Regions from separate parts of the Metaplanococcus flavidus genome, predicted to be linked through region 1. Evidence: a T-box and tRNA genes for the amino acid it is inferred to sense, from the RefSeq annotation. Region 1 holds a T-box; the other holds one or more tRNA genes.
What was found. The T-box of region 1 lies ahead of leuS (leucine--tRNA ligase). A T-box ahead of a tRNA ligase gene usually reads a tRNA of that ligase, here a tRNA-Leu.
Positions count from the first base shown of each region.

Region 2: it encodes a tRNA-Leu, which carries the amino acid that the T-box ahead of leuS (leucine--tRNA ligase) is inferred to sense. The anticodon was not compared.

Region 1 covers NZ_JBHTKI010000006.1:24,095-27,516, reverse strand. Annotated here, with positions in the region: gene leuS (leucine--tRNA ligase) at 1-1,437, opposite strand, end outside; T-box leader at 1,482-1,689, opposite strand; gene ACFQ1X_RS02765 (3-oxoacid CoA-transferase subunit B) at 1,735-2,388, opposite strand; gene ACFQ1X_RS02760 (CoA transferase subunit A) at 2,405-3,097, opposite strand; gene ACFQ1X_RS02755 (MDR family MFS transporter) at 3,262-3,422, opposite strand, start outside.
Region 2 covers NZ_JBHTKI010000003.1:162,513-165,934, forward strand. Annotated here, with positions in the region: gene ACFQ1X_RS02065 (glutathione ABC transporter substrate-binding protein) at 1-584, shown strand, start outside; gene ACFQ1X_RS02070 (aromatic acid exporter family protein) at 694-1,740, opposite strand; tRNA gene ACFQ1X_RS02075 (tRNA-Leu) at 1,870-1,953, shown strand; gene ACFQ1X_RS02080 (calcium/sodium antiporter) at 2,090-3,046, opposite strand; gene ACFQ1X_RS02085 (excinuclease ABC subunit UvrA) at 3,374-3,422, shown strand, end outside.

The DNA of each region.
Region 1 (3,422 bases):
CGTTTCCGGATGCACGACATTCAGCCACTCTTCAATGTTGGCAAGCGGTGATTCACCCGTGCCGCTTGGTTTGATATCAGTTGTCACGGGCAGTACGACAGGCAGATCTTTGTCTTCGACCGGTGTCATTGTGCCGTCTTCCCAGTGTATGATTGGAATCGGCTCTCCCCAATAACGCTGACGGCTGAACAGCCAGTCGCGAAGGCGATAGGTGATTTTCTTCTCGCCGACGCCTTTTGCAACAAGCCAGTCGATTGCTGTCGCAATGGCTTCGGTTTTATTCATGCCATTCAAGAAGTCGGAGTTGATCAATTCCCCGTCGCCTGCATAAGCTTCTTCTTCGATATTGCCGCCGGACACAACTTCCACAATCGGCAAGTCGAATTGCTTCGCGAATTCATAATCGCGTTCATCGTGTGCCGGAACCGCCATGATGGCGCCTGTTCCATAAGTCGCCAAGACGTAATCCGCAATCCAGATCGGCATCTTTTCGCCGCTTGCCGGGTTGATGGCATAAGCGCCTGTGAAGACACCGGATTTTGATTTCGCCAAATCCGTCCGTTCCAAATCGCTTTTCGTTTTCACTTCATCAATGTATTTCTCCACTGCTTCCGTTTGTTCAGGAGTTGTTACGTCCGCCACCAATTTATGTTCCGGTGCCAATACTGCATATGTAGCACCGAAAATTGTATCCGGACGCGTCGTGAATGCGCGGAAGGAATGGCCATTGCCATCCACCTGAAATTCAAGCTCTGCCCCTTCGGACTTGCCGATCCAGTTGCGCTGCATGTCTTTCAGGCTATCCGGCCAATCAAGATCGTTCAAATCTTCCAACAAACGGTCCGCGTATTCCGTAATCCGCAACACCCATTGGCGCATCGGGCGGCGCTCAACCGGGTGGCCACCACGTTCGGACAAGCCGTCAATCACTTCTTCGTTGGCCAAAACTGTGCCAAGAGCCGGACACCAGTTGACTGCGACTTCATCCACATATGCAAGGCCTTTATTGTACAGCTGGATGAAAATCCACTGCGTCCATTTATAATATTTCGGATCTGTCGTATTGATTTCGCGGTCCCAGTCATAGGAAAATCCTAGTTCCTGGATCTGGCGTTTGAACGTCGCGATATTTTTAGCCGTGAATTCCGCCGGATCGTTTCCTGTATCAAGCGCATATTGCTCCGCAGGCAAACCGAATGCGTCCCAGCCCATCGGATGCAGTACGTCAAAGCCCTGCATGCGTTTCACACGGCTTAGAATATCTGTCGCTGTATAGCCTTCGGGATGGCCGACGTGAAGCCCGGCGCCCGATGGATACGGGAACATATCCAGCGCATAAAATTTCGGCTTGCTGAAATCCGTCTCCAGCTTGAACGTATTATTCTGTTCCCAATGTTTCTGCCATTTCTTTTCAATCGTCTTGTGTTTGAATGTCATTGTCTTTTCCTCCTCAAAATAAAAAATTCCCGCCCCTTATAAAAATAAGGGACGGGAATCACCCGCGGTACCACCCAAATTAGCGAGTTACTCGCCCAACTTGATTCCTTAACGCGGAAAACGGTGCACATTACTCGATTCACATACACGGACTCAAAGGCGAGTTCGACCGTTTTATCCACCGGCTTGCACCAAACGCCGGCTCTCTGGGGGAATAAAATACGGTTTACTGATCCTCATCAAAGTCATTTGCTATTACATCTTATTCTAGCTGAGCCGCCGTTTTTTGGCAATAGCTCAGGATACTTTGACGTTATCGGTATTCAGCGGTGCGTCAGTTGAGTCAACGACGTCCTGCACAGAGAAGCCTTCGAACACTTCAGATAATACAAGGCCTTTGTCCGTCACTTCGATGACTGCACGTTCGGTGATGATTTTATTGACAACGGCTTTGCCAGTCAGCGGAAGATCGCATTGTTTCTTGATCTTCGCAGACCCGTCTTTTGATACATGATCCATGATGACGATGACTTTTTTTGCACCGTGGACCAGGTCCATCGCGCCGCCCATGCCTTTAATCATTTTTCCAGGTATCATCCAGTTGGCAAGATCGCCGTTTTCAGCAACTTCCATGCCGCCGAGAATCGCCACATCAATATGGCCTCCGCGAATCATGGCAAACGATTCGGCACTCGTGAAGAAAGCGGAACCCGGAATTGTCGTTACCGTTTCTTTGCCGGCATTGATCAGATCAGGATCCACGTCATCTTCCGTCGGATACGGTCCGATGCCCAGCAAGCCGTTTTCGGATTGCAGGACAACCTGTTTATTGTCCGAAATGAAGTTTGCCACCAGGGTCGGCATGCCGATTCCCAGATTGACGTAGTCGCCGTCGTGAATTTCTTTTTCCGCGCGTCTTGCAATTCGTTCTCTCACCATTTGTTTATCCATCGGTTTCCACTCCTTCCTAAGCCTGTTTCGTAGTTAAACGCTCGATGCGTTTTTCCTGTTTCGCCTGTAATAATCCCTGAACATAGATGCTCGGTGTCTGTACATGGTTCGGGTCGATATCGCCGGTCTCAACGATTTCTTCCACTTCCGCTATGGTGACTTTCCCGGCAGCTGCTGCCAGCGGATTGAAGTTTTGGGCGGTTTTATTGTAGACAAGATTGCCCATCTTATCTGCTTTTGCAGCACGGACGAGTGCAAAATCAGCTTTCAATGCATGTTCGAGGACATGTTCCTTGCCATCGAATTCGCGGATTTCCTTGCCTTCAGCTACGGTCGTGCCGACGCCGGCAGGAGTGAAGAATGCTGGAATGCCGGCTCCGCCTGCACGCATCTTTTCGGCAAGGGTGCCTTGAGGCGTCAGTTCCACTTCAATTTCGCCTGACAGCACCTGGCGTTCGAATTCTTTGTTTTCCCCCACATAAGAGCCGATCATTTTTTTGATTTGCTTGTTCTTCAGCAGCAAGCCGAGGCCCCATTCGTCAACTCCACAATTATTGGAAATAATTGTCAAGTCCGTAACCCCTTTATCCACTAGTGCCAGTATCAGCTGTTCCGGAATTCCGACCAATCCGAAACCGCCAACCATGATCGTTGCGCCGTCCTGTATCTGTTCAACTGCTTCTTTCGCAGAACCAAAAATCGGTTTCATTCTTTATGCCCCCTCTGCAATATGTATATAGAATTTAGATTATTTTGAAACGCTTTCATATTCAATTTAAACAAACTCTCTATTGAAACGCAACAAACAGAAGAAGGAAGCCCGAATGAATCAGGCTTCCTTCTTTAAACTTATTATCACTGAACACGATCTGCTCATATCACATTTTCACCAATCACTTCTTCCACTTTTGCCGCTTCTTTCCGTTTTAGCGGAATATCATACAACAGCGATGCCCCGATTGCGGCTACTAGCAGCAAAGTCACGAGAATGAACAAAGCCTGCATGCCGTAGAAATCGACCATCAAACCACCCA
Region 2 (3,422 bases), on a different contig from region 1:
TTGCACCCGGCACTTTCGGTTACTCGGAAGATGTGGAAGGCATCACTTATAATATGGATAAAGCACGAGAACTGATGGCTGAAGCCGGTTATGAAGACGGCTTCTCGACAACCATCTGGACAAGTGACAATCCGCAGCGGCTGTCGATTGCAGTTCTGGTGCAAGAGGCGCTGGCTGACCTGAACATTGATGTGGAAATCCAAAGCATGGAATTCGGGACGTATTTGGATGCCACTGCTGCGGGTGAGCACGATATGCTGATCGACAGCTACTCGAATCCAACCGGAGACGCAGATTATCAAATGTATACCTTGTTCCACTCTTCGCAAAAAGGCGAGTCAGGAAATCTGACGTTTTATGAAAACGCTGAAGTCGACGCCTTGCTGGACGATGCCAGACGTGAAACAGAACCCGAAGAACGGGCAGCCATTTACGCCGAGGCTGCAAACATTTTGACAGAAGAAGCCCCGATGTCCTTCTTGCTCCACCAGGAATTTTTACTTGGTGTTGCAGATAACATCAGCGGTTTTGAAATTAACAGCGCCGGCATTTACAATTTGAAAAACGTACAGATCGGGCAATAATCAAACCTGCTTGGCAGTAGAAGCAATAGACCAATAGAAAACGGTCGCGCCGGAAACAATTTCGTTTCCAGTGCGGCCGTTTTTTTTATTCCATGCAATTTCAACAGGTTTACATTTCCGCTTCCCGGGCAGCCTTCACACTGTTCGGATCGAAAAACTTATCCACCAGATCATAAATGGTGATGAGCTCGTAAAGAATTTTGAACTCCGGCGGGAACAGGGTAGGGTGCAGGGCATCGCTGGTTGATATGCCTTTGCTGTCTTCCCAAAAGAAGTCTGTAATGATTTTTAATTGATGCTGATGCGTTTCGTGGTCGTATTCATTGGAATTCTGCAGGTCGTCGGCAAGCTCCGTAACTGCTTGCATAATAATATTCCGCTCAGCGGGGGACCATTTAATGCTATGGAACGGGATACGGAGTAAAGCATCCAAATGGAACTCCAGATTATGTAAAAAGAGCAATTGCCTTTCCGCCATGCGAAGCTCAGTTTCCCGATCGCGAACCCGGGGGTATAAACTGAATTCATCCCGCTGGTAATGAATTAATGTCTCTGTCTTTCTGATTTCCGTCGTCAGCCGCTTCACAAGATCCCTATCTTCCTGAAGGTTCGCATCACCTTCAAAGAGAATCGTATGGAATGTGTGTTCCAGCATCGTTCCTGCACGTTCACTGATACTCTGGATACTTTTCAGAATATCTGACCTGTAGTTTGGCGGAAAAACGAGCATGTTGACAGCGGTTGACACGAGCAGGCCAATCGTCGTCGTACCTAATCGAATGAAGAAAGAGATCAGGAAATGATCATGGATGACTTCGACCATCGCTACGGCTGTCAAGGTGGCAACGAGTAAGCCGGCATGCAGATTTAACCTGTAACAGACTAAAATGGTTGCCACAGCAGCGAGTGTATAGGTAATCGGGGAATCCCCGAAAAGCGTAATAAAGAAAACGGCAAAGGCAGAACCGATCGCAGATGCCGGGAACCTGACGAGCCCTTTTTGGATCGAATCACGGACAGTCGGTTCAATCGTAACAATTGCCGTGATGACCGCGAAGACAGGCGGCCATCCCATCCAAACACATATAGTCGCTGTTAAAAATATCGCCAGCCCTGTTTTCAGAATGCGGCTGCCATTGAAATGAAAGGATCGCATCGCAGGTGGACCCCCTTTCCTTTATGTAGTATTTCTCCTGAAGTTTAGTATATCACCCATAGTGAACATCCCATTTGACTTTTTTTCTTATCGAAGGCAAAATATTTATTGTTCAGGATTATTGCTCTTGCGGATGTGGCGGAATTGGCAGACGCGCTAGGTTCAGGGTCTAGTGGTGGAGACACCGTGGGGGTTCGAGTCCCTTCATCCGCATCGATCAAGCTCTACAGAAAAAAGGACTGTTGATTATATACTAATCAACAGTCCTTTTTTTGATAGTTATAGTGATTCATATTGTATTGAAAGCCTTATTATTACTGCCATTAAAATACTCATTCTTCTCTATCTTTTAATTTCGTAAAATAATAAATACAACGTAAATGATGTAAATGACGGCTAAAACTGTCCCTTCAATCCTTGAAATCTTATACTGGGTTCTCGCCAGAACCATTACTAAAATGGTTACAAAGATCATCAGCCATACATCCATGAATATCTTCGAATCAACAGTTAAAGGATGGATAGCTGCTGATGTTCCTAATATAAAGAAAATATTAAAAATATTGCTGCCGATAATATTTCCTAAAGCAATCTCCACCTGCTTCTTTAAGGCTGCAGTAATAGAGGTGACTAACTCAGGAAGTGAAGTACCTACAGCAACGATTGTCAAACCGACTAATGTCTCACTCATTCCGAGTGAAAGCGCGATCTGAATGCTGTTTTCTACCACAAGGTTACCACCAAATACGATGGCGGCAAGTCCTCCAATTGTTAAGAACGTGTTTTTCATCTTGGACGTGTTCTCGATATCAGCGGGGTTTTCTTCTATGTTCAGCCGATCTTTCCTTGCCACCTCAAAGACATAGTAAAGAAAAACCGCAAAGAAAAGCAGCAGCATGATGCCTTCCGTTCTTGAAATGATGATGCTGTCCGACGATTGAAGTTGAATATCGCTAATTAAAAGCAGCAACGCCACTGCGCCCAACAAGGCGAATGGAATCTCTTTTCTTATTGTTTCGTTCTGAACCAGCAAAGGGAAAACCAGGGCTGTTACTCCCAAAATGAAAGTGATATTAAAGATGTTGCTGCCGACTACATTCCCGACAGCTACATCACTGTTTCCTTCGAAGGCAGCAATGAAACTGACTGACGCCTCCGGTGCACTTGTACCAAAAGCTACAATCGTTAAGCCAATCAATAAAGGCGAAACCCTCAAGCTCTGCGCTATTTTTGAAGCTCCTTCTACAAAATAATCAGCTCCCTTAATCAAAAGAGCGAATCCTATTAATAAAAATAGATAAGTCATGTGTTGTTCACTTCCTTCATTTCATTTGTCGTTGATATAAGTAACTCTACTCTATTCTACGCTAATATCCTACGCATTATTCAAAAAACCGGAATGATTCGATACTGCGGCAATCTGGAGAATCAATTATATTACGGATTTCTTTTCATTCTATATATTTTAGTGTGAGCCTGGCCAAAACAGGGAACGATAACTAAAGAATTAGCATATGCCAATCGCCTACGGCAAGAGGAGCTGTTTTCCGGAACATCGGCTACTATATTTTTATTTATTCCTTATATATAGTAGGATGGTTCCCTGATTTGATTGAAAAAGGAGATTGTCAACATGACATATAAAAGAGATGAAATCATATTGCGGGGACTTCAAGAAAATA